DNA from 4 places in the Streptomyces sp. HSS9-12 genome. Region 4 is predicted to be linked to each of the others. Evidence: riboswitches for the same ligand, from Rfam matches in the RefSeq annotation. Region 4 holds a riboswitch; each other region holds the start of a gene.

Region 1 (6,986 bases), on a different contig from region 4:
TCCGCGGAGCCGATCGAGATGGAGCTGGGCAGCGCGGCCGTACGGCTGTCGCCGGAGGGCGAGGCCGAGGTCGTATGGGGCCGCCGGCTGGACCCGGCCCGCCTGGAGGTGCTGAGCATCCCACTGCCGTCCTCGGGGCGGCGCTGGGGCGAGGTCGTGCTGCACGACGGCGTCCCGCACGGCGAGCGCACCACCGCGGCGGGGCACTCGTACCCGGTCTTCGACGAGATCGAGCTGTGGGCGCCCTCCCCGGTGCCGACCTGGGTGGTGCTGCTGGAGGCGGCCACCGAGGCCGACCGGGACGCCCTGGAACGGCTCGCGGGCGACGCGGGCTACGCGGCCGAGGACTGGTCGTCGTCGGTGCGGCTGCTGTGCCGTTCCTGCTCGGAGAGCCGGATGCCGAGCGACGAGGGCGAGGGCGAACATCTCGACCCGCACGACCACAGTGAGCCCGGACACCCGGGTCCGCTCGGCCACCGGACGGCGGGCTCGGGCGTGCTGTGGGTGCCGGAGCGGGAGTGCGGCATCGCGGCGCCCGCCGGACTCGTACGGGGCCTGCTGGACGGCTGGGTCGCCGACAGCCCGGACACCCGTGCCTGGCGGGACCTGGAAGAAGTCTGCTGACCTGGGCCGCCCGCCTGCCTGGGGCCGTACCCTGTACAGGCTGAAGGCAAATGGCTGAGGAAGCTTGAGGAAGGCGTACGGCGGACATGGCGCAGCAGGACAGCGGGCAGCAGCGGACGGCGGACGAGGCGGAGGACATCGAGTTTTTCGACGACACCATCGACGCCGAGCAGCGCGAGAAGGAGCACCGCGAGCGCGGCACGGTCCGCCCGATCACCGTCTACGGCAACCCGGTGCTGCACCGCCGCTGCAAGGACGTCACGGAGTTCGACGACAAGCTCGCCCAGCTCATCGACGACATGTTCGCCAGCCAGCGGGCGGCGGAAGGCGTGGGCCTGGCCGCCAACCAGATCGGTGTCGACCTGCGCGTCTTCGTCTACGACTGCCCGGACGACGAGGGCGTACGGCACGTCGGCGCGATCTGCAACCCGGAGATCGAGGAGCTGCCGGCCGACCGCCGGGTGCTCGACGAGTCCAACGAGGGCTGCCTGTCCGTGCCGACCGCCTACGCCCCGCTCGCGCGCCCGGACTACGCGATCTGCCGCGGCCAGGACGCGCAGGGCAACCCGATCGTCGTCAAGGGCACCGGCTACTTCGCGCGCTGCCTGCAGCACGAGACCGACCACCTGAACGGCTACCTCTACATCGACCGGCTGTCCAAGCGAGAGCGCAAGGAAGCCCTGCGGCAGATGGCTGAGGGCACCCCGCGCTACGAGACGGTCCCGAACGACTGAACCACGGCACCGATAGCGAGTGGTAAGGGGCGGACCCCATTGGGGTCCGCCCCTTACCTGTGCGCCTCCCGCCCGTCATGCGCGGGTAGTTGACGCGCGTCGAGCGCCGCGGCGGCGACCCGGCCACTCGACGGGCGCCAGTCGCGCAACTACGTGACGTGACCACGGCGCACCGAACAAGGCCCGGACGTGGCCGGGGAGACCGCTCCGGTCGCTACACAGGGGGAAGTACCCATGCGACTTCGAGCCATCACCGCCACCGCTGCCGGCGTCATGGTGGCGGGCCTGAGCCTGACCGCCTGCGACTCGGGTGGCAGTGCCAAGGCAACCGGCAGCGACGGCAGTTCCGCCGACCGAGGCTCAGTTCACAGCCGCTGCCACGCATGCGAGCGAGTCCGAGCGACCATCTAGATCACCAACGCTTCCGTTCCGATCCCCGCTGCCACGGGATCGGGACGGAGTTCGCGGGTCAGAAGTCGTCGTCGAAGGCGACCGAACCCTCCACCGCGACCTGATAGGCGGACACCCGGCGCTCGAAGAAGTTCGTCAGCTCCTGGACGTTCTGAAGCTCCATGAACGAGAACGGGTTTTCCGAGCCATAGCGGGCCGGCAGGCCGAGGCGGCGCAGGCGCTGGTCGGCGACGCACTCCAAATACTGCCGCATCGAATCGGTGTTCATTCCGGGCAGGCCGTCACCACACAGATCGCACGCGAACTGCAGCTCGGCCTCGACGGCCTCCTCCAGCATCGCCGTGACCTGCTTGCCCATGTCCTCATCGAAGAGGTCCGGCTCCTCCTCGCGGACGGTGTCCACGACCGAGAACGCGAATTCCATGTGCATGCTCTCGTCACGGAAGACCCAGTTGGTGCCGGTGGCCAGCCCGTGCAGCAGCCCCCGCGAGCGGAACCAGTAGACGTAGGCGAAGGCGCCGTAGAAGAACAGCCCCTCGATACATGCCGCGAAGCAGATCAGGTTGAGCAGGAAGCGGCGGCGGTCTTCCTTCGACTCCAGGCGGTCGATCTCCTCCACGGAGTCCATCCACCGGAAGCAGAACTGCGCCTTCTCGCGGATCGACGGGATGTTCTCGACTGCCGCGAAGGCGGCCGCACGGTCGTCCGGGTCCGGCAGATAGGTGTCGAGCAGCGTCAGGTAGAACTGGACGTGCACGGCCTCCTCGAAGAGCTGCCGCGACAGATACAGCCGCGCCTCGGGGGAGTTGATGTGCTTGTAGAGGGTGAGCACCAGATTGTTGGCCACGATCGAGTCGCCAGTCGCGAAGAAGGCGACCAGACGGCCGATCAGGTGGTGCTCGCCCGGGGAGAGCTTGGCGAGGTCGGCCACGTCCGAGTGGAGGTCGACCTCCTCCACGGTCCAGGTGTTCTTGATCGCGTCCCGGTAGCGCTCGTAGAACTCCGGGTAGCGCATCGGACGGAGCGTCAGCTCGAAGCCCGGATCGAGGAGGTTCTTCGGAGAATCAGAGGTGCCGACGCGCAGCGTCGTCGTTGCGGGGTGGTGGTCGGTGGGGTCCCCCACGCCGGAGGCAAGGGGAGGGTGGGCCGGGGTGGTCATTACTGGCAGGCCTCGCAGGACTCGGGGTTTTCAAGAGAGCAGGCGACGGCGTCGGCGGACTCGGTCGTCTGCTGTACTGGGGGTCCCCCCGCCGAAGGCAGGGCGCGGAGGTCGGCGGCCGTCGAGTTGCCGGCCGCGCGGGCGATCCGGGTGGCCGGGCGCGAACGCAGGTAGTACGTCGTCTTCAGGCCCTGCTTCCATGCGTACAGGTACATCGAGCTGAGCTTGCCGATGGTCGGCGAGGCCATGAAGAGATTCAGCGATTGGCTCTGGTCGAGGAACGGCGTACGGGCCGCGGCCATGTCGATCAGGGCCCGCTGCGGGATCTCCCACGCCGTGCGGTACAACGTGCGCACGTCCTGAGGCAGCCAGGCGAAGTCCTGCACCGAGCCGCCCGATTCGCGCAGCGCCTCGCGGGTCCGGGCGTCCCACACACCCAGCTGCTTCAGCTCCTCCACCAAGTACGAGTTGACCTGAAGGAATTCGCCCGACAAGGTCTCGCGCTTGAAGAGGTTCGAGACCTGCGGCTCGATGCACTCGTACACGCCCGCGATCGAGGCGATCGTGGCCGTGGGCGCGATCGCCAGCAGCAGGGAGTTGCGCATGCCGGTCCGGGCCATACGGGCGCGCAGCGCCTCCCAGCGCTCCGGCCAGTGCGGCTGGACGCCGTAGTGATCCGGGTGCAGCACCCCGCGTGCGGCGCGCGTGGAGGACCAGGCCGGGTGCGGGCCGTGCCGGTCGGCGAGGTCGCAGGACGCCTCGTACGCCGCGAGCATGATGCGCTCGGCGATCTGGGTGGACAGCCGTGCCGCCCCGGGGGAGTCGAAGGGCAGCTTGAGGCGGAAGAAGACGTCCTGCAGGCCCATCACGCCGAGGCCCACCGGGCGCCAGCGCTCGTTGGACGCCGCCGCCTGGCGGGTCGGGTAGTAGTTGATGTCCACGACCCGGTCGAGGAAGGTGACGGCGGTGTGCACGCTGGCGTCCAGCCGCTCCCAGTCAACCGTCCCGTCCGCACCCAGATGGGCAGCGAGGTTGACGGACCCCAGGTTGCACACGGCCGTCTCGCCGTCGCTGGTGACCTCCAGAATCTCGGTGCAGAGGTTGGAGGAGTGGATGACCTTGCCCGGCTCGGCCGTCTGGTTGGCGGTGCGGTTGGCAGCGTCCTTGAAGGTCATCCAGCCGTTGCCGGTCTGCGCGAGGGTGCGCATCATCCGGGCGTAGATCTGCCGGGCCGGAACCTGCTTGACGTAGCGGCCCTCCGCCTCCGCCGTGCGGTAGGCCAGGTCGAACTCCTCGCCCCACAGGTCGACCAGCTCCGGCACGTCGGAGGGCGAGAACAGCGACCACACCCCGTCCGCCTCGACGCGGCGCATGAACTCGTCCGGGATCCAGTGCGCCAGGTTGAGATTGTGGGTGCGGCGCGCGTCCTCGCCGGTGTTGTCACGCAGCTCCAGGAACTCCTCGAGGTCCGCGTGCCAGGTCTCCAGATAGACGCAGGCCGCGCCCTTGCGCCGGCCGCCCTGGTTCACGGCCGCGACCGAGGCGTCCAAGGTGCGCAGGAACGGCACGATGCCGTTGGAGTGCCCATTGGTGCCGCGGATCAGAGCACCGCGGGACCGCACCCGGCTGTACGGCAGGCCGATGCCGCCCGCGTGCTTCGACAGCCGCGCGACCTGGTGGTACCGGTCGTAGATGGAGTCCAGCTCGTCCAGCGGCGAGTCCAGCAGATAGCAGGAGGACATCTGCGGGTGCCGGGTACCGGAGTTGAAGAGGGTGGGGGAGCTGGGCAGATAGTCCAGGCGGCTCATCAGCCGGTAGAGCGCGGCCACCTCGTCGACCGCCCGGCCCGCGTTGCCAGCGGCGAGGCCGCAGGCGACGCGCAGCATGAAGTGCTGCGGCGTCTCGATGACCTGACGCGTCGTGGGGTGGCGCAGCAGATAGCGGCTGTGCAAGGTGCGCAGCCCGAAGTAGCCGAAGCGGTCGTCGGCGCCGTCGGCCAGCGCCGTCTCGACAAGCGTGTCCAGGCGCGCGGCGTGTGTCCGTACGAACTCCGCGGTGCTGTCGGCGATCAGACCCTCGCGGTGGCCGGTCCCGACGGAGGCGGAGAAGGAGACCGCACCCTGGCTCGCGGCCTCGTCGGCGATGGCGCGGGAGAGCAGACGCGCCGCGAGCCGCGAGTACTGCGGGTCCTCGGAGATCAGACCGGCCGCGGCCTCGGTCGCCAGCCCCCGCAACTCGGCCTCGTCCGAACCCGCGTGACGGCCGCGCAGCGCCGCGGCGGCGACCCGGCCGGGGTCGGTCGCGGGAAGGTCGGCGGTGAGGTCGGTCAGGGTGCGCAGCAGCGCGGTTCCGGGGCCTTCGGGGCCGTCCTCGGCTGTGGTCGATGAGGACGGATCTACGGGCGCGATGGTCACCGGTGTGCTCTCCCTCGCTCGGCTGGGGGCCGCGAGGGGTGATGCGCGACGGGCGCATACGGGCGTACGTCCCCCGGGCAGGGCGAAGTGACACCGCGCAGCGTCCGCCGACCCAACCCGCGAGGCCCGGACGATTTCGGCCCGGTCGGTCGATCCGGGCAGGCCGCCGACAGGTATTCGGACTGGCACGCGCGACGTGCGCGTGTCTACACCGTTGCGGGACAGTTCCGGAGTCGCACCGGATTCCCCTGCTGCGGCAGCGAGCATGAGCATACATCTTGTGCTGTAGTCCGCGCGCGGCCCCCACATATTGTGGCGGGGCTTGGGGTGGCCACATCGGGCTCGCCCATCACAGCTCGCAGCTGAGCACCTGCAGCACGACGCCCGGTATCGGCTCCCAGTCCCGCTCCGGAGCCCGTAGAAACCCAGCCGCCGTACAGCCGATGGGCCGTCACCATCTTCTGGTTTCAGGTGGGGGGGAGCGGAGTCACGAAGCCGAGTGTGCACCAGGGGTATGACAACGGGCCGCCGCCCCGTGCGGGGGCGACGGCCCGTGGCCGGTGCGTACCGTACGGCTGCCTGACCGTACGGATCCGCGGTGTCAGTTCTTGGCGGGGGCTTCCGCGGTGTCAGCGGCGTCGTCGGGACCCGGGCCGGGCGCTCCGACTGTGGCCGGCGGCAGCTTGGTCCGCACGCCAGGCTCGCCCGCATCCGCCGTGTAGTCGTCCGCGGAGGTCTCGTCCACACCCTCCGGCGCCTTGACGGCCTTCAGGACCACCGTGAGCACCACCACGACCGCGACGTTCAGCACGAAGGCGGTCAGCCCGATGTAGCCCTTCTCGCCGATGAGCGGAATCAGGTTGGTGTTGCCGAAGTGCGGCTGATTGGGACCCGGCGTCTCGTACGCCTTCCAGGTGCCGTAGAGCATGCCGGCCGCCCAGCCCGCGATCAGCGCCCAGCGGTGGAACCACCGCGTGAACAGGCCGCCCACCAGCGCCGGAACGGTCTGCAGGATCCAGATCCCGCCGAGCAGCTGGAAGTTGATCGCCACCGTCTTGTCCATGGTCAGGACGAAGGCCAGTGCACCGACCTTCACCAGCAGCGAGGCGATCTTGGAGACCTTGGCCTCCTGCGCCGGCGTCGCGTCCCGCTTGATGAAGTCCTTGTAGATGTTCCTGGTGAACAGGTTCGCGGCGGCGATCGACATGATGGCCGCTGGGACCAGTGCGCCGATGCCGACGGCCGCGAACGCCACACCCGCGAACCAGTCCGGGAACATGTTCTCGAACAGCTGCGGGATCGCCAGCTGCCCGTTCTCCACCTTGATCCCGGCGGCGATCGCCATGAAGCCGAGCAGCGCCAGCATGCCCAGCATCAGCGAGTACAGCGGCAGGATCGTCGTGTTGCGCCGGATGACGTTGCGGCTCCCGCTGGAGAGCACCGCGGTCACCGAGTGCGGGTACAGGAAGAGCGCCATCGCGGAGCCGAGGGCCAGCGTGGCGTACGCCCACTGCGCCTGCGGTGCCGTGACGAGCGAGCCGCGGGGCAGCCCCGTCTGCGGGTTCTTCACCGCGAAAGCGTCGCTCGCCGCGGAGAAGATGTGGTCAAAGCCGCCCAGCTTGATCGGTATGTAGATGATCGCCA
Region 2 (6,986 bases), on a different contig from region 4:
GGCTTGCGGTCGGCGGTTGCCGACGGCGGGGGCGGGTGCGGCGGTTGGACCCGCCGCCGGGGCGGGGTTCGGCGCGGGCTTGCCGTCGCGCGGCCGCGGTGTGCGCGGGCCCGTTTCGCCGTGCGGGCGCGGCGCTTCGCTCGGGGGAAAGAGGCGCCGCATGCGCTGTGCCGGCCCGGCGGGGGACTTGTCGGTGTGCTCGTCGCGCGGCGTCATTCGGCGCCTCCGGCGCCAAGCGCATGCCGTATCTGGGGGACGGTCAACCAGCGCTGTGGGGTGAGGATCTTCGCCACCTGGGGGGCGAACGCCGGGGAGGAGAGCACCACATCCGCCGTCGGGCCGTCCGCGACGACCTCGCCGTCCGCCAGGATCACCACCCGGTGGGCGAGTTCCGCTGCCAGCTCCACATCGTGCGTCGCGAGCACGATCCCGTGCCCGTCCGCCGCCAGCCCCCGCAGGATCTCCACCAGCCGCGTCTTCGCCGCGTAGTCCAGCCCCCGCGTCGGCTCGTCCAGGAGCAGCAGCGGCGGACGAGCCGTCAGCACGACCGCCAGCGCGAGCGCCAGCCGCTGCCCCTCCGACAGATCGCGCGGATGCGCGGCATCCGGCACGTCCGGCAGCAGCTCCGCGACCAGCGCCCGGCACGTCCCGGGCGGCACCTGCGCATCCGCATCCGCGGCCGCGCACTCCGCCGCGACCGTGTCCGCGTACAGCAGGTCGCGCGGCTCCTGCGGCACCAGGCCGACCCGTCGGATCAGCTCCTGTGGGCGCGTACGGTGCGGCGTCACGCCCCCCATGCGCGCCGATCCGCCCGTCGGCTCATGCGCCCCCACCAGTGTGCCCAGCAGCGTGGACTTGCCCGCGCCGTTGCGGCCCATCAGCGCGACCGTCTCCCCGGGCCGTACGGACAACTCGACGCGGCGCAGCGCCTCGATCCGCCCGCGCCGTACCGACAGTTCGGTCACTTCGGCGACCGGCTCCGCCGGCTTCGGCTCCACGGCGGTGTACGGGGTGAGCGATGCCAGCCGCTCGCGCAGCGGGGCCGCCTTACGGCGCGCGTCCCGTACCGAGAGGGGAAGCGGCGACCAGCCCGCCAGCCGGCCGAGGGCGACCACCGGCGGATGCACCGGCGATACGGCCATGATCTCGGCGGGTTCGCCGACGAGCGGTGGCTCGCCGGGCGCGGGCAGCAGGACGACCTGGTCGGCGTACTGCACGACGCGCTCCAGCCGGTGTTCGGCCAGCAGAACCGTCGTGCCCAGGTCGTGGACGAGCCGCTGCAGCACGGCCAGGACCTCCTCGGCCGCGCCGGGGTCCAGCGCGGACGTCGGCTCGTCGAGCACCAGGACCCGCGGGTGCGGGGTGAGAACGGACCCGATCGCCACGCGCTGCCGCTGCCCGCCGGAGAGGGTCGCGATCGGGCGGTCGCGCAGCTCGGCGAGCCCCAGCAGGTCGAGCGTCTCCTCGACCCGGCGGCGCATCACGGCCGGGGCCAGGCCGAGGGATTCCATGCCGTAGGCGAGCTCGTCCTCGACGGTGTCGGTGACGAAGTGGGCGAGCGGGTCCTGGCCCACGGTGCCGACGACATCGGCGAGTTCGCGGGGCTTGTGCGTACGGGTGTCGCGGCCCGCGACGGTGACGCGGCCGGACAGGGTTCCGCCGGTGAAGTGCGGTACGAGCCCGGAGACGGCGCCGAGCAGGGTCGACTTGCCGACGCCCGAAGGGCCGACCAGCAGGCAGAGTTCGCCCTCGGGGACGGTGAAGTCGACGCCGTGGATCGCGTATCCGGGCGCGTCGTCGTACGCGACGGACACGGTGTCGAACCGGATCACGGGGTTCCCTCCGGGTGGTCGGTGCGGGGTGCGGGCCGGTCCGGGCCGGTCCCTGTGCGGGGTGGCGCCGGGGCGATCCAGGCCGGGAGCAACCCCAACAGCGCGCCCGCCGCAGGCCACAGCGGCAACGTCGGCGCCGTCGGCGGGACCACGGACGGGTGCAGGCCCGCGGGGTCGGCCGAGGCGGACCAGATCATCAGCGCCGCCACGGCGACACCGCTGCCCGAAACCAGCCACGCCCGTACGCCCCACGCGTCGGGTCGGTAGCGGCTGCGCACCGAGCGACGGCCGCCGAGCCACAGCCCGATGAGGGCCGCCGCCAGGCCGGCCAGCAGCAGCGGCAGGCCAAAGCCGTTGCCCTGCTGGGCCAACAGCCCGTACGTACCGGCGCAGACCCCGAGCAGGCCGCCGAGCGTACAAGCGGTGGTCGTGAGCCGTACGGCGCGCGGGACCTGCGCCGTACGGCCGTACCCCCGGGCGTCCATCGCCGCGGCGAGAGCCACGGACCGCTCCAACCCGCCCTCCAGGACGGGCAGTCCGATCTGCAGGACTGCCCTGACGCCCTTGTCGGGGCGACCGCGCAGGCGGCGGGCGGCACGCAGCCGCGCCACGTCGGAGACGAGGTTGGGGGCGAAGGTCATGGCGACGACGACGGCGACGCCGACCTCGTACAGCGCGCCGGGCAGGGACTTGAGCAGCCGGGCCGGGTTGGCGAGGGCGTTCCCGGCGCCGACGCAGGCGAGCAGGGTGGCCAGCTTCAGCCCGTCGTAGAGCGCGAAGACCAGGCCTTCGGCGGTGACCCGGCCGCCGATGCGCACGCCTCGGGCCCACTCCGGGAGCGGGATCTCGGGGAGGGTGAACAGTGTTGTGCTGCCGGGGATCGGGGAGCCGAGGACGATGGAGAAGACGATCCGGATGGCGACGACGAACAGGCCGAGCCTGAGGAATGCGCTGTAGCTGCGCGCCCAGGGGGCGTCGGTGCGGCGGGCCGCGACGACGTAGCCCGCGACGGTGGCGAGCAGGGCGAGCAGCAGCGGATTGGTGGTACGGGAGGCGGCGGTGCCGAGGCCGAGGGCCCACAGCCACCAGGCGCCGGCGTGCAGGGCGGTGCCGCGGGATGCCGCGGGCGGGCGCAGCGAGAGCCGCCGGCGACGCGGATGGGCGATGGGCCTGTTGTCGCGGGGTGGCACTGGTCGTGGCTCCGTGGTCATCCGCGGCGGCGGCGCGCCTGCCACAGCGCGGCGGCGCCGAGGCCGAGGACGACCGCAAGTCCCGCGAGGAGGCCCGCGGACGGGCCGCCGTCCTGAGCCGCCCGCTTCCGCTTCGCCGACGCGTCGGCCTTCGAAGCCGACGCGGAGCCGTCGCCGGATATCTCGTCGGCGCAGCCCGTCTTCGGGTAGCCGGAAATCGCGCACAGCAGCGCGTCGGAGTTGTAGCGCAGCGGCTTGGCGACGGCGGCGAGCGCTTCGGCGGTCGTCGCGTCCTCGGCGACGCGAGCGCACTCCGTACGGGGCTTCGGCGGCGTCTCGCCGCCGCGGCCGGCAGCGGCTGGGGGAGCGTCCGCCGCGGTGCCGAAGTCGATGACGAGCGCGATCCGCTTGGCGCCGCGCTTGGGGTCGGTGCCCCCGCAGATCGTGTCGAAGGCCGCGGTGCCGCGTGGCTGGGCGGCGTCCTGGGAGTCCTCGCTGACGGAGAAGCGGAAACCGTGGATATCGCCGTCGGCCGGCCGCGCGGTCGCCGGCCCCTCGGTGGCGTATGCCCAACTGCCGCCGTGGCGCTCCCAGAACGACCAGTAGCGGTACCCCTGGGCGGACCCCGCGGCCAGGGTCCTCGGCATGTGCGGGTGCCCGGCCGCTTGCGCCGGTATCGCGCCCAGCACGGTGCCCGCGGCGATGGCGAGGCCGGTGGCGCAGGCCGCGACGGCGACCGCGCCGTGGAGTCCCCGGCCGGCCCGGCGGTCGCCGGGGCTGCCGGCCCGTCGCCCCTCCGCGTTGGCGACCGTCGGCGAGGCCCCGTGACGAAGGGCGGCCGGCTGCCCGCCCCCCTTCGCCGTAGACCGCCGAGCGGTGTAACGCTCCCGCTCCGTCATCGCTACTTCCTGCGGCCGCTGATGAGGATGCCGATGCCGATGCCCGCGACAAGGCCCACGCCGACGATCCACCACACCGCCGTACCGTTGCCCTCATCGGCGGCGTTCCGCTCCGGGCCCGCCTGCCCGGCGGCGTGCTCGGCGGCCGGCTTCGGGCCCGTGGCGTTCAGCTGCCGCACCAGGTCGGTGCCACCGAAGTCGCGCGGGTCGGCGCCGGTCGCGTGGACGGCCAGGACCAGCTGGGCGAGGGCGGCGGGGTCGCCCTGCGACCACCGTGCGGAGTTCTTCTCCAGCCACCGCAGCGGCTTCTCGGCCGCCTCGCGGTGCCCGCCCGCGGCGAGCGCGAGGACGGCGTCGGCGGTGTTGCCGTAGTCGGGCTGGTTCTTGGCGCCCGGCATTGCCGACATCAGGTGCCGGCCGCTCCTCTCCAGCGCCTTGGCGAGGTACGCGGCCCCGCCCTGCGCCGCGTCGTCCGGCTCGCGCGCGTCCTTGGCATCGGAGGCACCGCAGTCGATCGGCTTGACCGCCTCGTCCGTGCCCTTGTCCAGCGGCTCCACCGCCAGGCCCTTGCCGAGGCCGGCGAGGGCCGCGGCCGCCGTCGCGTCGGCGTTGGCGGTGAGCTTGCCGCCCTTGGGCTGGTAGGCGAACGCGCCCTGCTCGCCCGCCTTCTCATCGCAGCCGAGCTGGAAGCCGACCAGCGCGTCGTACGCCGACTTGCCCTTCTGGGACTTCACGTCCTCCGGCTTTCGGCCCGCCGCGACGAGGGCGCCGATGACGACCGACGTCGAGTTGGCGTCGCTCGGGCTGCCCGGGTTGTAGCCCCAGCCGCCGTCCTGGTTCTGCACGGTCTTCAGCCAGTCCACCGACTTCGACACGGCGCTCGCATGGCCGCCGAGCGCGGCCAGTGCCTGTACGGCCACCGCGGTCGCGTTGCTGTCGACCGGCGTCTTCGCGTCGCACTCCTCCGTGGGGTCCGCCCGGTACGCGGCGAAGCCGCCCGAGGAGCACTGCTGCCCGGCGAGCCAGTCCACGGCCTTCTTCGCCGGGGTCACACCCACCGTGTCCTGCGCGAGCAGGGCCACCGACTGCCGCCACACCCCGTCGTACGTGGGGTCCTTCGTGCCGTACAGGCCCGAGGGGAGCTTCGGGGCGGCGGAGGGGGAGGGCGACGCGTCGGCGATCGCGGTCGGGGCGGCAACCGCACAGAGCACGGCCGACGCGGCGAGGGCCGCGGCGCTGCGGCGTACGTTCATAGCGGTGGTGCCTCTCGATGTGTCGCGGTGGTGAGGGATACGGGGGCAGGGCACGGCCGTTCCCTCACGCGTTCGTCGCGCGATGGCACCGGGCTCGCCTTCCGCACTCCTCGACGGTGCCGCTGCCGGTGGTACCGGCGGCGGGAGCCTTCGTCGTCTCCGGTCGGGTGCTCCGGCTCGCCCCGGTCGATGCGTACGCGGGTACGCCCTGGGCTCACGGTTGCGGGTCAGCGCCGGATTTGCACCGGCTTCCCCCGATCGGACACGGATGCAGTTGTCGCCGGACAGCTTAACCGGGCACGCTGACGCGCCCTGATGGCGGGCGGGCGTGAACGATGGGGCGGGCAGGGATGCGGTGGGCGGCGGTGGCCGCCGCGCGCTGTGCTTTCGTGGGCGGTGCAGTGGGCGGAGGTGTTGGCCTGGCGCTCGCTGGCAGCGTGCGGCCAGGGCCCGGGCGCCGCCGCGAAGGCAGGCCCCCGGGGAGGCGTGATGGGCCCGCCGGGAGACGCGGAGGCGGGTCGCCGTGCCCGTGGCGGATTTCCGCGGCGGGGTTTCTGCCGGCGCAGTCGTGGGCGAGTGGGTAGCGGCCGGCCGTTGGCTGTGGGTGAGCAGGGGCGCACGGGTGGCTGCCCGCCGGGAGAGGCGGAGGCGGGTCGCCGTGCCCACGGCGGGTCTCATCCGCCGCGATACGAGGCATGCGGGGCAAAACCCGGGCGCGGAACGCCCGGTCAGGACGGCGTTGTGACGTCGATCAGGCGGCAGACCGTTTCGATGTCGATCTTCACCTGGGCAATGGAGGCCCGCCCGGAGAGCCATGTGATCAGCGCCGAGTGCCACGTGTGCTCGATGACCCGGACCGCCGAGAGCTGCTCGGGGGTCGGCGCCCCGTCCAGCCCCATCGCGTCCAGAATGATCGCGGTCGTCAGCCGCGACACCGTGTCCACCTCGGAGCTCACCGACCGGTCGGCGAAGGTCAGCGCCCGGACCATGGCGTCCGCCAGGTGCGGCTCGCGCTGCATCGCGCGGAACGCCCGCATCAGCGTCTGCGCCACCCGCGCGGACGGCTGCTCCTCGGTCGGTGGGCGCTTGCGCAGCGTCTCGTGCATGTGCTGCAGCTGGTCCTGCATGGTCGCGACCAGCAGATGCACCTTGGAGGGGAAGTAGCGATAGAGCGTGCCGAGGGCGACGTTGGAGAGCTCGGCGACCTCGCGCATCTGGACCGCGTCGAAGCCACCGCGGCTGGCCAGCTGAGCGCTGGCGTGCAGGATGCGCCGACGACGCGCCTCCTGGCGTTCCGTCAGGGGAGGGGAGGACGGCTGGCGCTCTGTCGTCATATGTCCCATTCCGTGACATCCGTGGTCTGCGTCGAAGTTGCGGGGGGTCCGCACAGCATGGCAGGGGCCGTGCCGTGGCGCGAATCACCTGCTCCGCCCCTCCCTGACGGGCTACCTGCGGGTAGATTCGTAGCTCCTTGAGCGATCAAGTCTGAAACTTGTTCTAGATTAGCGCGAGCGATTACGCTCCGGCTGAACTGCTGTGAGAAGGGGGCCGAGAGTGACCGCTGAGGCCATACCGGCAGCCGTGCCTCACTTCCCTGCCGGGGCATCCGCGGCCGAGCGCGGCGCCCCGCTGCGCATTGCGCTGCTGACCTACAAGGGGAACCCGTTCTGCGGGGGCCAAGGCGTCTACGTACGGCACCTGTCCCGCGAGCTCGCCCGGCTCGGCCACACCGTCGAGGTCATCGGCGCCCAGCCGTACCCCGTCCTCGACGCCGGAGTCACCCTCACCAAGCTGCCCAGCCTCGACCTGTAC
Region 3 (6,986 bases), on a different contig from region 4:
CACACCTTCTCGGCGGGTCCCGGCGGCTGCACCGGCGCGTGGAACCTGCGGCCGGACATCCTCACCCTCGGCAAGGCCATCGGCGGCGGCATCCCCGCCGGCGCGTACGGCCTTTCGGAGGAGCTGGCCGACCGGCTGCTGCGTCGCAGCGACCTGGACCTGGTGGACATGGGAGGGGTGGGCGGCACCCTGGCCGGCAACGCCCTCTCCGTCGCGGCCATGCGCGCCACTTTGGAGCACGTCCTCACCGACAACGCCTTCGCCGCCATGTGCGCTCTCTCCGAGCGCTTCGAGCAGGGCGTGCGCAAGAGCATCGAGGCATACGGACTGCCCTGGTCGGTGAGCCGCCTCGGGGCCCGCACCGAGTACCGCTTCGCCTCGCCCCCGCCCCGCACCGGCACCGAGTCCGCGCACAGCGCCGACGCCGAGCTGGAAGACTTTCTGCACCTGTGGATGGCCAATCGGGGCGTGCTGATGACCCCGTTCCACAACATGGCACTGATGTGCCCGGACACCACCGAGGCCGACGTGGATGTACACACCGCCCTCTTCGATGAGGCCCTGGCGGAACTGACCGGCTGAGGCGGGGGACACTGCGCGCGTGGACGACATCGACCGGGCCATCCTGCGGGAACTGCAGGCCGACGGCCGTATCCCCTATGCCGACCTCGGCCCCAAGGTGGGGCTCTCCCCCTCGGCCGCCCGGCAGCGACTGCAGCGGCTGATCGACACCAAGGTGGTGCAGGTCGTCGGGGTCACCGACCCGATGGCCATGGGCGGGCAGGCCATGGCACTGCTGGGCATCGCCGTGGACGGCGACGCCCGCGCGGTGGCGGACGAACTCTCCCGTCACGAAGAGGTCATCTACGTGGTGCTCACCTCCGGCACTTTCGACCTCTTCGCCGAGGTCGTCTGCCAGCGCCCGTCCGAGCTCCTGGACTTCATCAACGACGTCGTCCGCCCCATCGACGACGTGGCGAAGGTGGAGAACTTCCCGTACTTCGGCATCCACACCCACCGCTTCATGTGGGATGTGGGCTGAGCCGGGACCACCGGTCAGGTACCTCCGCCTCCGGCGAACTTGCCCTTCTCCAGCGCAGCTTGGGGCCGCCGCCGGACCTGGCTGCTGGCCGGCGGTCCAGCCCGTTTCGCGTTCATGCCCCGACCGGTGGCTCCGGAACGGCTGCGCTGGACACCGGCGCAGGCGGCGGCATTCCAGCGACACAACGCCCAGGCCTTCGCCGACCAGTTTGGCCGACCTGCTCGAGCCGCTGCCGGACACGGGCATGCGGCACGGTGAGGCGCTGGGCCTGCACTTGTGCACAGGGTCGGGTTGCGCCCCCGCTCTGGCGAGGACGGTCAAAGCCGCCGCAGGCCGCCCGCGAGCCCCGGGTCAGACCGTCGGGACGACAGGATTTGCACCTGCACCCCCTTGCCGCGTGCAGGGTGGCCGAACTTCACCTCGGCGCCCCCCGCCTCGACGACGTAACGTTGGGGGTATGGAGAGCGAGCCGATCGTTCTGCCGTATACGGACCCTGCCTTCCTCCTGGATCCGTTCCCGTTCTACCGGCGATTGTGCGAGGACGGCCCCGTGTGTCGTGCCGTGCTCGCCGGCGGGGTGGAAGCCTGGCTGATCACCGGCTACGAGGACGGGCTCGCGGCGCTGTCGGACCCCAGGCTGAGCAACGACATCCGGGACGCCGCCGACACCCGGCTCCTTGAGCGGCTGCCCTCGACGGAGCGGGAGTCCTTTCTGCGGAACATGCTCCGCGTCGATCCGCCCGACCACACCCGGCTGCGCCGTCTGGTCTCCAAGGGCTTCACCGCCCGCCGCGTGGCCGAGCTGCGTCCACGCGTACAGGAGATCACTGACGCCTTGCTCGACGCGGTCCTGCCGATCGGCCGCGCCGATCTCATCGCGGACTTCGCGCTGCCGCTTCCGGTCACCGTGATCAGTGAACTGCTGGGCGTGCCTGTGCAGGACCGGCACGACTTCCACCGGTGGACCGACGCCATGATCCCCCGGCAGGCCGAACCGCCCGACCCGGCCGTGATCGACAACGCCTGGCAGCAGATGCGGAGCTATCTGAAGGGGCTTCTGGAGGCCAAACGGGCCCGGCCCGGGGACGACCTGCTCAGCGCGCTGGTCACCGCCCGGGACGAGGAGCAGCGGCTGGACGACCACGAGCTGATCGCCATGGCGTTCCTGCTGCTGGTCGCTGGGTACATCACCACGGTCAACCTGATCGGCAGCGGCATCGCCGCGCTGCTCGCCCACCCCGAGCAGCTGGAGCTGCTCCGGGCGGACCCGGGGCTGCTGCCGGACGCGATCGAGGAGTTCCTCCGCTACGACGGGCCGGTGAACCCCGGCATCGCCCGGTTCGCCCGCGAGGACGTCGACATCGCCGGGGTGAACATCCCGCGCGGGGCGACCGTACTGATCGCCACCGCCATCGCGGACCGCGACCCGGCACGCTTCCCGGACCCCGACCGCCTGGACATCGCCCGGCGGGACAGCTCCCACCTGGCGTTCGGGCACGGCATCCATTACTGCCTGGGCGCGCCCCTGGCCCGGCTGGAGGGACAGATCGCCATCGGCACCGTCCTGCGCCGGCTTCCCGGTCTCGCCCTGGCCGTGCCGCCCGGCACGCTGCTCCGACGGCCCTCCGTACTGCGCGGCCCGGAGCACCTGCCCGTCACGTTCACCCCGCTCGCCCCGAGCTGAGCCGGCCCTGCGCGGTTCCAGAACTGACTCAGCGTCTTCGCGTCTCGTCGCTGCGCAGCTGGTCCATGAGGCGGCGGGAGGCGACCTTGATCAGCCACCCGCGAGGATTGTCCGGGAGGCCCTTCTCTGGCCATTGCCGGGCGGCCGCGAGCAGCGCCTCTTGTACGGAGTCCTCGGCGAGGCCGAAGTGCCCGTCGCGGCGTACCAGCGCGCCGAGGACCCGCGGCGCATGCAGACGCAGCAGTCCTCGACCTCGGTCGTACGTCTCACGGCAGCACCTCGCCATCGACGAGAACAGCAGCACCTTCGTGCCCTACCCGGCGCTGCCCTGACATCCGCCGCGCGCACAACGAAAGGAAGGGTCCGCCGGGTAGCTAGCTACCCGGCGGACCCTTCCGTATGGCTGCCTCAGTTGGCTGCGGGTGCTACCTCCACAGCCACCGGCTGGCTGCCGGCGGTTTCGCTACGAGGCTGAAGGACCCGCTCCGCGAGGTGGCCGAACAGCACCCCGAAGGAGGCCCACAGGGTGAGCTGGATGGCCAGGGCCGCGAGGCGGAACTGCCACAGCAGCGTCGCCGAGAAGTCGTGCGGCACCTCGTTGATCGTCGGCAGGAACGCGTAGGCCAGACCGACAGCGAGGACGAACCCCGCCCCGGCCACCACCGTGGCGTACCAGGTGCCCAGTCGCGGCGCGAGGCGCTTGCCCAGGATGACGGCCGCGACCGCCAGCAGCACGCTGAGGGCCATCATCAGGAAGTACAGCGTGGTGCGCTTGCCGATGGTGTCGGGGTCGCCGACCGACGGCGGGTTGGCCGGGTACTTCAGGAACGGCACCAGGTAGACCGCGACCAGGGCGGCGGCCGACAGCAGGGCGGCGGTCGCGCGCGGACTGAAGCGGCCGATCCGGCCCAGGGCGAAGCAGAACGCCAGGGCCGCGATGCCGCCCAGCGCCACGCCGTAGATGAGCACGCCGGTGGCCAGTCCAGCGGTGGACTGCATGGTGCGGCTCACCAGCTCCGCGCCGTGTTCGTGGGAGTGTCCCTCCTCGTACGCGATGGCGGCGTCCACGTGCGGTTCGCCGAGCAGATAGGCGACGACGAGGGCGAGCAGCCCGGCGGCGAGGCCGGCGAGCATGCCGCGCACCAGGAGAGATCTGACGGTGATGGAGTTCACGTTCGGGGCCCCTGTCAGTGGCAGGGGAAACCGAGCAGGTGGCGGCCGTCGTGCACCCACTCGTGCACGTTCTCGCCGGAGAGCAGCGCCGTCGCGCCCTGCTCGGCACCGACGAAGTACAGCAGGATCAGCATCAGGATGCCGAAGAAGGCCGCCCAGGGCAGGATCACCCGGATCGGCAGCGTGGCCGGAGCGGCGGGGGCAAGAGTCGGCGGGGCGACGGACTGCGCCATGGCAGGACCTCCCGGGGAACGCGCGTCCCATGTCGTTGGAGCTCGGAACGACGGCAGCGGGTCTGACTCACCCAGCGATCACCACCCCGGGGCGGGGTCGGCTCCTGCCGGGCTTACAGTGGCGCGACCGTGCCGGATTCCCACCGGCTTCCGTTTGCCGTCGTCAATATCGTCGCGACGGTATCGCGAATGGGCGATCCGGCCAAGGGGCGCGCGGGCCGCACAGGGGTGCACACCATTCCGCATGTGTGCCCCCAAGGCCCGGTACTCATCGGCTGGTTGGCCCAGGGAGGAGTGGCGTGTGACCACTCGGGTGATGTTGATCTCACCAGCGGTGAGTGCTGCTCTGCGGCAGGCGCGCTTCGACGACGGCTGCTCCCTGGACGCCGCGGGGCTGCGGCGCGCTCGGTTCGCCGCCGAAAGCGTGCCGGCTGCGGACCGCGTAGCCATCTCCCCCACCGCACGCTGCGGGGAGACCGCCACCGGTCTCGGCCTGGACGCGGTGCCGCGGCCCGAGTTGGCCGGGCTTGCGATGGGCCGGTGGAGCGGCATGACCCTGGAGGAGGTCACCGCCGCCGAGCCCGAGGCGGTGAAGGCCTGGCTTACGGACCCGGCGTGCGCACCGCACGGCGGGGAGTCGCTGTTCGAACTGTGCGACCGGGTGGGCGGCTGGCTGAAGAGGGAGGCCAGTGAGCCGGGGCGGGTGGTCGCCGTCGTCGAGGTCGATGTCGTACGGGCGGCGGTCGTACGGGCGCTGGATCTGCCCGTGCAGGCGTTCTGGCGGATCGACGTACCACCGCTGGCCGCCGTGGAGTTGAGCGGGCGCGCCGGGCGATGGAACCTGCGGGCCGGACGGCCGCTGGGCGACGGCGGGTAGGCTGGGGAACGCAGTCGGTTCGCCCCCGCCCTCCCCCGGCCTTCGGCATGGGGGACCCCAGCGGGAGCGTCCTAATCCCGATCCGCGGTGTGCGCCCATCGCCGGTAGCCGATACGAAGCGACGGCCACCGGCACATCGTTCCCCGATGCAATGGAAGCCGCTCATGCGTTTGGATCGCTCCGAGTTTGAACAGTCAACTCTAGGAACCCGGCAGTCACTCCCATCAATGGCGGAGGCGGTTGCTGAGTCCAAGCGGGCTGCCCGACGACAGTCCGTTGACCGGCGAGAAGTGGCTTCCGGTCCGTAACCCCCCGTGCTGACCGGTACGGCGGCCCTCGCCGCGAAGCTGTTCGAATTTGTCGAGAGGACAGGTGATGGGAGCCCACGAGGGTCCGCAGCAGTCGGAGGAGGCAGCCGCCCCCCGCGAGGTGGGACGGCGGCGATTCCTGGGATACGTGGTGGCAGCTTCGACACTGACGGTGGCAGCGCAGTTGGGGGAAACGGCTGTGGCACCCTCACATGCTGCGGCGGCTGTCCCGTCGCCTTCCCAGCCGTCCGAGCTGTACGACCTCAACGACATGCTCACGGATGCCGCGCGGCCCACGTCCAACCTGATCAGCATTCAGGTGCACACCGATGGCACCGCCTCGTTCGCGCTGCCGCGCGCCGAGGTGGGTCAGGGCATCACCACCTCCAGCGCGATGCTGATCGCGGAAGAGCTGGACCTGCCCCTGGACAAGATCCGCATCACGCTCGCCGATGCGCGTCCGGAGCTGCTGTTCAACCAGCTCACCGGCGGGTCGAACACCACCATCTCCACCTACACCCCGATCCGCGTCGCGGCGGCCACTGCCAGGCACCGGCTGCTGGAGGCCGCGGCCGCGGAGTTCGGCGAGCCGGTATCGGCGCTGACCAGCCGCGCAGGGATGATCACCTCAGAGAGCGGCAAGAGCGCGACCTACGGCTCGCTGGCGGAGAAGGCCGCGAGCCCGCAGACCGTGCAGGTGTCCGTCACTCTCAAACCGCAGTCGCACTTCTCGGTCATCGGCACAGCACAGAGCCGGATCGACGCGCTCGAAAGCGTCACGGGCCGTAAGCAGTTCGCCATGGACCTGGACATACCCGGCGCAAAGCCGACCATGGTGTGCCGGCCGCCTACGATCAACGGCACGGTGCGGTCGGTACAGAACCTGGCAGCGGTACGGGCGATGCCGGGCATCACCGATGTCGCGAGCGTCTCCACCGGCGTAGCGGTACGGGGAAAGACCTTCGGGCAGTGCATCGACGCGGTGCGGGCATTGCAGGTGACCTGGGGCCCCGGCACCGAGGACGGAGCGTCCGATGCCACCGTGCTGCGGGAACTGAAGGAAGCCGAGCTTCCGTTCGCGGTACCGAAGCTGGGACTGCTGACGAAGGCCGTGGAGGGCACCTTCACGTTTCAGTTCGCCAGCAACAGCGCATTGGAGCCGAACTGCGCGGTGGCCGACGTCAGGCCCGACCGGGCCGAGATCTGGGCCGCGCTGAAGTCGCCGATCGTGGCCCAGCAGGCGATCGCGGAGAAGCTCGGGTTGCCGCCGACCGCGGTCACGGTACATGTCACCGAGGGCGGCGGGTCGTTCGGACGCAAGCTGTTCTTCGACGCAGCACAGGAAGCGGCCGAGATCTCACAGACCATGGGCAAGCCGGTCAAACTCATGTGGCATCGCACCGACGATTTCCGGCAGGGTCGCACGCACCCGATGTCCACGAGCCGAGTGCGTGCCACGTACACGGGGAGCGAGGTGCTCGCGCTCGAGCAGCGGCACACCTCCGTGGCCACGGACTTCGGCCACGGCCTCGGCGAGATCATCACCGCCATGGCCGCGAAGCTGCCCGTAGGCGACATCGGCTTCTCCGAAACGGTATTCGAACTCACCCAGCAGACGCCCTACAACTTCGGCACCACCACCCAGCTGCTGAGCGAGGTGGACAAGGGG
Region 4 (6,986 bases):
GCACAAACCACGCGGGGAGCGCGCCGAGTTCACCGGGCACCTCGACATCGGCGTGGTCGAGCCCGAGCGCATCGCGCGGGTTCCCTCCATGCACCTGCGGGGTGAAGCGCATCTGCGCTCCTGTGTGGAGCGAGCCCCGCGTGACCCGTTCCAGACGGCGTACGACCGAGTCGGGCGCATGCGGCACCTCGTCCAGCACCGGGCCGACGACCGCGTGGCTGCCGCCGCCGGTCAGCCCGTAGGTGCCGGGCCGCAGCGAAGCCAGGCTGCGGGTGAGGGTGATCCGCCCGGCGCCCACGGCGTGGACGGTCAGCGGAGGGTCGCCGGGGAGCGGCTTGATGCGCGAAGGTTTGAGCGCAGCCCCGCTGGCGTACCGCCCGGCCGCCACAGCGGCCACGCCGGCACCGAGCACGCTAGTGGTGGCGGCCACGGCCGCCGCAGTACGCAGGCGCATCCGTATCAGTGTGCGGCGCGCGCGAGGTGGGGGGCCAGTGGGCGAAAGCGGCAGAGTGACGGAGTTTGCGCCCCCGCCCTGGCGCTGCGCTCAGGGCTGCTGGCCGTAGCCGCGGAGCTTGTCCTGCACCTCCCGGAGTTCCGCGCGGGACAGCAGGCTCGGGCTGTGTCCGGGGACGGAGCGGGCGGTGAGCCAGACCTGGCACATCCACTCCAGCTGGGCGGTGCGGTCGTACGCCTGGTCGAGGTCAGCGCCGTAGGTGACGGTTCCGTGGTTGCGCAGCAGGCAGCCGGTGCGGCCGCCGCGCAGTGCGTGCAGCATGTTCTCGGCCAACTCTTCGCTGCCGTACAGCGCATAGGGGGCGACGCGGACCGGACCGCCGAGCGCGGCTGCCATGTAGTGGATGAGCGGAAGCTCGTCGACGAGGGTCGAGACGGCGGTGGCGTGGACGGCGTGGGTGTGCACGACGGCCGCCGCGTCGGTGCCGCGGTAGATCGCCAGGTGCATCGGCAGCTCGCTGGTGGGCTTCAGCTCGCCGAGGACCTGTCGCCCGTAGAGGTCGACGCCGACCGCGTCGTGCGGGGCGAGCCGGCCGTACGGGACGCCGCTGGGCGTAACGAGCACGGTGTCGCCGACGCGCACCGACACATTGCCCGAGGTGCCGACGACAAGGCCGTCGGCGGTTGTGCGGCGCGCCATGGCCACCAGGTCGGCCCACGCTTCCTTCAGGGGATCCCGCTCCGGCATGCCCCTCACCTCCGCGCCGATCCTGGCATGCGGCGGGGCGCCGCCCCTCGCGGGTCGGCGGCCCTCGCCGTCACCACGCCGGATCTCGGCGGTGCCGTTCTGTCCGCGAGCAGGGGTCGGCCGGCCTCCCGAGGACCCGGAGCGCAACCCGTACGGCCCAAAGAAGGACCACGACTTGAGCAACACACGGAAAACGCATGGAAAGTGACCTGTATCACACATATCCGCAATGAGGTCAAGCGGGCGGCGGGGGGTCGGCCGGTCGTTCCAGGGCCTGTTCGACCGGCCGTTGGGCCGCCCAACGCAACTGGCTCAGGGGGGAGGGCAGGGGCGCATGCACCCCCGCCCAGGCGCCCGGGCGGGATCACCCCGCTTCCGTTCATCTTCCGTTCACCCAATGTCCGTACGGTCGCCGTGCTACTGACACCGAAACTGATTGCCTGGGTGGAATGGAACACATCACGCTTCTCATCGGGATCGTGATCATCACGGCCTTGGTGTTCGACTTCACGAACGGCTTCCACGACACTGCCAACGCCATGGCCACGACCATCTCCACCGGGGCTCTCAGGCCCAAGACGGCGGTGGCGATGTCGGCGGTCCTCAACCTCGTCGGCGCGTTCCTCTCAGTCGAGGTCGCCGCCACCATCTCCAAGGGCATCGTCGATGAATCCGGGATCCAGCCCGAAGTGATCTTCGCGGGCCTGGTCGGTGCGATCGTCTGGAACCTGCTGACCTGGCTCGCCGGTCTGCCCTCCAGCTCCTCGCACGCCCTGTTCGGCGGCCTGATCGGCGCCACCGTCGCCTCCGCCGGCCTCGGTGCCGTCCATGGCGACGAGGTCGTCATGAAGGTCCTGATCCCGGCCGTCGCCGCGCCGATCGTCGCGGGTCTGGCCACGATGCTGGCGACCCGGCTCACCTACCGCACCGCCCGTAACGCCGACGCGGCTGCCTCCGCCAAGGGCTACCGCGCGGGGCAGATCGCCTCGGGCGCGCTGGTCTCCCTCGCCCACGGCACCAACGACGCGCAGAAGACCATGGGCGTCATGACGCTGGCGCTGATCACCGGCGGCGCGCTGGCCCCGAACGCCGACCCGCCGATGTGGGTCATCGTCTCGGCCGGTGTCGCCATCGCGCTCGGTACGTACCTGGGCGGCTGGCGGATCATCCGCACCATGGGCAAGGGCCTGACCGACATCCAGCCGCCGCAGGGCTTCGCCGCCCAGACCGGCGCCGCGGTCACCATCCTGGCCTCCTCCCACCTGGGCTTCGCGCTGTCCACCACGCAGGTCTGTTCCGGCGCCGTGATGGGCGCGGGCCTGGGGCGCAAGGGTGCCGTCGTGCGCTGGTCGACCGCGACCCGGATGGTCGTCGCCTGGGGTCTGACCCTGCCGGCCGCGGGGCTGATCGGCGCCGCCGCGGCCCTGCTCGCCGAGCAGGGCAACTGGGGCGTCGCCGCCGTCGCCGTACTGGCGCTCGCTGCCAGCGCTGCGATCTGGGTGGCCTCCCGGCGCAAGCCGGTGGACCACACCAACGTCAACGACGTCGAGCCCGAGGGCGTCCTGACCGCGGCCATGAAGACCGTCGCTCCGCCGCCCGCCGGCGTCGCACGCGAGTCGGCGGACGAGGACGCGGCCGCCACCGACGCGAGCACCGGCGCCGACAAGGGCACCACCCCGGAATCCGCCACCGAGAAGGCCGCGGTCTGACCCGCCCGACCCGAAGGACAGCTTTTCCATGAACATCGACTGGGCTGCTCTCGGCCAGGTCTTCGGCGTCAGCCTCGTGGTGACGGTCGGGATCGTGGGCCTGTTCACCCTCGGTATCGCCGGCACCTCCCCCAGGCAGGAGGCTCAGCCGGACGGCACGGCGGCAGCCGTGGCGCCCACCGCACTGGCGCGCGCCGCTGCGTACGCCTGTTACGCGCTGTGCACGGCGGCCGTTGCGTACGGCATCTATCTGATCGTCGCCTAAGGCCGGCGGCACCCCCGCACGACCCCCGCGACACACACCTGCCGCCACCGGGCGGGAAGCGCTGCCAAGCGCTTCCCGCCCGTCGCATGTGGGGCTCAGCACACTCTGCCTTCCCAGGTCAAGAGCAAGTTGACGGGCGTTCGCGGGGCGTGGTGGACTGCCGGAGCCCAACGGCGGCAGGAGAGGAAGCCGGTGCGAATCCGGCGCGGTCCCGCCACTGTCACCGGGGAGCGCTCCCCCATCCCACAAGTCACGGCCCGCGGAGGCGGGTTGGAAGGCCGGGGGAAGCGCCGATCCGGGAGCCAGGAGACTCTCACCGCCGGTCACGTCGAGCCAGGGCGCGGACCCTGAGTGAGGACATATCGCCATGCCCGGCTGCCGTCGAAGAGCCCGCTGCGCCTCTGCGCCACACCAGCCATTCCTGTCAGGAACAACGGCGAACTGACCGATGGCTGCCGATCAGTCGGGCGATACGGGAATGCCCGAAGACGCCGTCTTTGTATGCGCTGCGGCTCTCGGCTTCGTGTGCGACCTTGTCGCGGGCGACCCCCGTCGCGGGCACCCGGTGGCCGCCTTCGGACGCGCCGCATCCGCCGTCGAGCGCCGGTTGTGGCGCGACCACCGCGGCTACGGCGCCCTGTACGCGACGCTGTGCGCCGGCGGTGCGGTGACCGCCGCGGCCGGGATGTCGCGCGCCGTACGCCACACCCCCGCTGCCGCCGTGTCGTTGACCGCCGCCACCACCTGGGCCGTACTGGGCGGCACCTCGCTGTGCCGCGAAGCGCGGGCCATCGGCGCGGCCCTGGCCGCCGGTGACATCGAGGCGGCGCGCGAGCGGCTGCCGCATCTGTGCGGCCGGGACCCGAAGGCGCTGGACGAGCAGCAGATCGCGCGCGCGGTGGTGGAGTCGGTGGCGGAGAACACCTCGGACGCGGTGGTGGGCGCGCTGGTGTGGGGAGCCGTCGCGGGCGTACCGGGGTTGGTCGGCTTCCGCGCGGTCAACACCCTGGACGCGATGGTCGGTCACAAGTCGCCGCGCCACCGCCGCTTCGGCTGGGCCTCGGCGCGGCTGGACGACGTGGCCGGCTTCCCCAGCTCGCGGCTGACCGCCGCCCTGGCGGTGCTGGCGGGGCCGGATCCGCGGGGTGCGTGGCGGGTGCTGCGCCGCGATGCGCGCAAGCATCCGAGTCCCAACGCCGGGCCGGTCGAGGCCGCGTTCGCGGGTGCTCTGGGCGTCCGGCTGGGCGGCAGGCTGTCGTACGGCGGCCGGATCGAGCACCGGCCCGTGCTGGGCGCGGAGAACCGGCCGGTGCAGGTACGGGACATCGAGCGCGCCGTACGACTGTCACGGCGGGTGGCCGTACTGGCGCTGGCGGCGTGCGTCGCCGGGCGGTTGCTGAGGACTCGGAGCAAGGGGGGCGCATGAGCGGCGGGTTGCTGGTCGCGGGGACCACGTCGGACGCGGGGAAGAGCGTCGTCACGGCGGGCATCTGCCGATGGCTCACCCGCAAGGGTGTTTCCGTCGCGCCGTTCAAGGCGCAGAACATGTCGCTCAATTCGTTCGTGACGCGCGAGGGCGCCGAGATCGGACGGGCGCAGGCGATGCAGGCGCAGGCGGCGCGCGTGGAGCCGAGTGCGCTGATGAACCCGGTGCTGCTCAAGCCCGGCAGCGACCGCAGCAGCCAGGTGGTGCTGCTGGGCAAGCCGGTCGGCGAGCTGAGCGCCCGCGGCTACCACTCGGGGCGTCAGGAGCAGCTGCTGGGCACCGTGCTGGAGTGCCTGGAGGAGCTTCGGGGCACGTATGACGCGGTGATCTGCGAGGGGGCCGGAAGTCCGGCCGAGATCAATCTGCGGCGTACGGACATCGTCAACATGGGACTGGCCCGGGCGGCCCGGCTGCCGGTGGTGGTGGTCGGCGACATCGACCGGGGCGGCGTCTTCGCCTCCTTCTTCGGCACGACCGCGCTGCTGAGCCGGGAGGACCAGCAGCTGGTGGCCGGCTATCTGGTCAACAAGTTCCGCGGGGACGTATCGCTGCTGGAGCCCGGTCTGGACATGCTGCACACCCTGACCGGGCGGCCGACGTACGGCGTGCTCCCCTTCCGGCACGGCCTGGGCATCGACGAGGAGGACGGCATGGGGGTACCTCCCAGCGGTAGCTGGGGGAGCGTCTCGCTGCGCGGCGCGGTAAGGGAGCCGGTGGTCGCTCCGCCGCACGGCGAGGACGTCCTGCGGGTGGCGGTCGCCGCCGTACCGCTGATGTCGAACTTCACGGATGTGGACGCCCTTGCCGCCGAACCCGGCGTGGTGGTGCGGTTCGTGGACCGGCCGGAGGAGCTCGCCGACGCGGACCTCGTGGTGCTGCCGGGCACGCGCGGCACCGTACGGGCGCTGTGGTGGCTGCGCGAGCGGGGGATCGCGGACGCGGTCGTCCGGCGGGCTGCGGAGGGCCGGCCGGTGCTGGGCATCTGCGGCGGCTTCCAGATGCTCGGCGAGCGCATCGAGGACGAGGTCGAGTCGCGCGCGGGGACGGTCGAGGGGCTCGGGCTGCTGCCCGTGCGGGTGCGGTTCGCGGCCGAGAAGACCCTGACCCGGCCGGTGGGGCAGGCCCTCGGTGAGCGCGTCGAGGGCTACGAGATCCACCACGGCGTGGCCGAGGTCACGGGCGGGGACGAGGCGTTCCTGGACGGCTGCCGGGTGGGGTCGGTGTGGGGCACCCACTGGCACGGCTCGCTGGAGAGCGATGGGTTCCGGCGGCGGTTTCTGCTGGAGGTCGCCGCTGCGTCCGGGCGCCGCTTCGTACCTGCGCCCGACACGTCGTTCGGCACGCTGCGCGAGGAGCAGCTCGATCTGCTCGGCGACTTGATCGAAGAGCACGCGGATACGGATGCGCTGCTGCGGCTGATCGAGACGGGGGTCCCATCCGGGCTGCCGTTCGTCCCGCCGGGGGCGCCGTGAACAACGACGTACGGAACGTACGCACGAAGGGGGCACCGTGAGCACTGTGCTGTTGCTTTCCACCGCCGACACCGACCTGTTGGCGGCCCGCGCTTCCGGCGCGCCGTACCGGATCGGCAACCCGGCGCGAGTCGATGTCGAGACCGAGCTGCCGGTCCTGCTGGACGGCGCGGCCGTCGCCGTCGTCCGGCTGCTGGGCGGCAAGCGGGCCTGGGAGGACGGGCTCGCGGTGCTGCGGGCGTCCGGCATTCCGACGGTGCTGCTGGGCGGCGAGGCCGTGCCGGACGCGGAGCTGATGGCCGAGTCGTCGGTCCCGGCCGGTGTCGTGGCGGAGGCGCTGCGCTACCTGGTCGAGGGCGGGCCGGGCAACCTCGGCGAACTGGCGCGCTTCCTCTCCGACACCGTCCTGATGAGCGGTGAGGGCTTCGAGCCGCCGCGAGAGATGCCGATGTACGGGGTGCACGGGGAGCGCAGTTACGATCCCGCGCGCCCCACGGTGGGCGTGCTGTTCTACCGGGCGCACCAGCTGTCCGGAAACACCGCGTTCGTGGACGTACTGTGCGATGCGATCGAAGCCCGGGGCGCCAATGCGCTGCCGGTGTACTGCGGCTCGCTGCGCGGCGCGGAACCGGGGCTGTACGAGCTGCTGGGGCGGACGGACGCGCTCATCGCGACCGTGCTCGCGGCGGGCGGCACGCGGGCGAGCGACGCCTCGGCGGGAGGCGACGACGAGGCCTGGGACGTGGGCGCTCTCGCGGAGCTGGACGTGCCCGTGCTCCAGGGCCTGTGCCTGACGTCCTCGCGCGCGGCGTGGGAGGAGTCGGACGCGGCGCTGTCCCCGATGGACGCGGCG

The links. Region 4 has a riboswitch for cobalamin ahead of ACY34J_RS13775 (cobalamin biosynthesis protein). Riboswitches for the same ligand answer to the same signal wherever they lie in the genome.
Region 1: it holds a riboswitch for cobalamin, as region 4 does, so the genes downstream of both, ACY34J_RS02495 (ribonucleoside-diphosphate reductase subunit alpha) here and ACY34J_RS13775 (cobalamin biosynthesis protein) in region 4, are expected to answer to the same signal.
Region 2: it holds a riboswitch for cobalamin, as region 4 does, so the genes downstream of both, ACY34J_RS22325 (prenyltransferase/squalene oxidase repeat-containing protein) here and ACY34J_RS13775 (cobalamin biosynthesis protein) in region 4, are expected to answer to the same signal.
Region 3: it holds a riboswitch for cobalamin, as region 4 does, so the genes downstream of both, ACY34J_RS11760 (CbtB domain-containing protein) here and ACY34J_RS13775 (cobalamin biosynthesis protein) in region 4, are expected to answer to the same signal.

The regions. Positions count from the first base shown of each region.
Region 1 covers NZ_JBUEGC010000003.1:95,400-102,385, reverse strand. Annotated here, with positions in the region: gene ACY34J_RS02510 (tetratricopeptide repeat protein) at 1-624, shown strand, start outside; gene def (peptide deformylase) at 711-1,358, shown strand; gene ACY34J_RS02500 (ribonucleotide-diphosphate reductase subunit beta) at 1,828-2,784, opposite strand; gene ACY34J_RS02495 (ribonucleoside-diphosphate reductase subunit alpha) at 2,928-5,342, opposite strand; cobalamin riboswitch at 5,494-5,625, opposite strand; gene mctP (monocarboxylate uptake permease MctP) at 5,944-6,986, opposite strand, start outside.
Region 2 covers NZ_JBUEGC010000046.1:9,132-16,117, forward strand. Annotated here, with positions in the region: gene ACY34J_RS22305 (ECF transporter S component) at 1-216, opposite strand, end outside; gene ACY34J_RS22310 (ABC transporter ATP-binding protein) at 213-1,832, opposite strand; gene ACY34J_RS22315 (energy-coupling factor transporter transmembrane component T family protein) at 1,829-3,043, opposite strand; gene ACY34J_RS22320 (SCO2322 family protein) at 3,040-3,669, opposite strand; gene ACY34J_RS22325 (prenyltransferase/squalene oxidase repeat-containing protein) at 3,924-5,174, opposite strand; cobalamin riboswitch at 5,319-5,474, opposite strand; gene ACY34J_RS22330 (TetR family transcriptional regulator) at 5,903-6,508, opposite strand; gene ACY34J_RS22335 (glycosyltransferase family 4 protein) at 6,729-6,986, shown strand, end outside.
Region 3 covers NZ_JBUEGC010000017.1:67,865-74,850, reverse strand. Annotated here, with positions in the region: gene ACY34J_RS11785 (transaminase) at 1-582, shown strand, start outside; gene ACY34J_RS11780 (Lrp/AsnC family transcriptional regulator) at 602-1,042, shown strand; gene ACY34J_RS11775 (cytochrome P450 family protein) at 1,500-2,726, shown strand; partial or broken gene ACY34J_RS11770 (sigma factor) at 2,758-3,012, opposite strand; gene ACY34J_RS11765 (CbtA family protein) at 3,135-3,899, opposite strand; gene ACY34J_RS11760 (CbtB domain-containing protein) at 3,914-4,132, opposite strand; cobalamin riboswitch at 4,168-4,321, opposite strand; gene ACY34J_RS11755 (histidine phosphatase family protein) at 4,434-5,009, shown strand; gene ACY34J_RS11750 (molybdopterin cofactor-binding domain-containing protein) at 5,385-6,986, shown strand, end outside.
Region 4 covers NZ_JBUEGC010000021.1:51,239-58,224, forward strand. Annotated here, with positions in the region: gene ACY34J_RS13755 (alpha/beta hydrolase) at 1-454, opposite strand, end outside; gene ACY34J_RS13760 (class II aldolase/adducin family protein) at 545-1,201, opposite strand; gene ACY34J_RS13765 (anion permease) at 1,651-2,910, shown strand; gene ACY34J_RS13770 (hypothetical protein) at 2,939-3,175, shown strand; cobalamin riboswitch at 3,359-3,487, shown strand; gene ACY34J_RS13775 (cobalamin biosynthesis protein) at 3,654-4,601, shown strand; gene ACY34J_RS13780 (cobyric acid synthase) at 4,598-6,133, shown strand; gene cobN (cobaltochelatase subunit CobN) at 6,171-6,986, shown strand, end outside.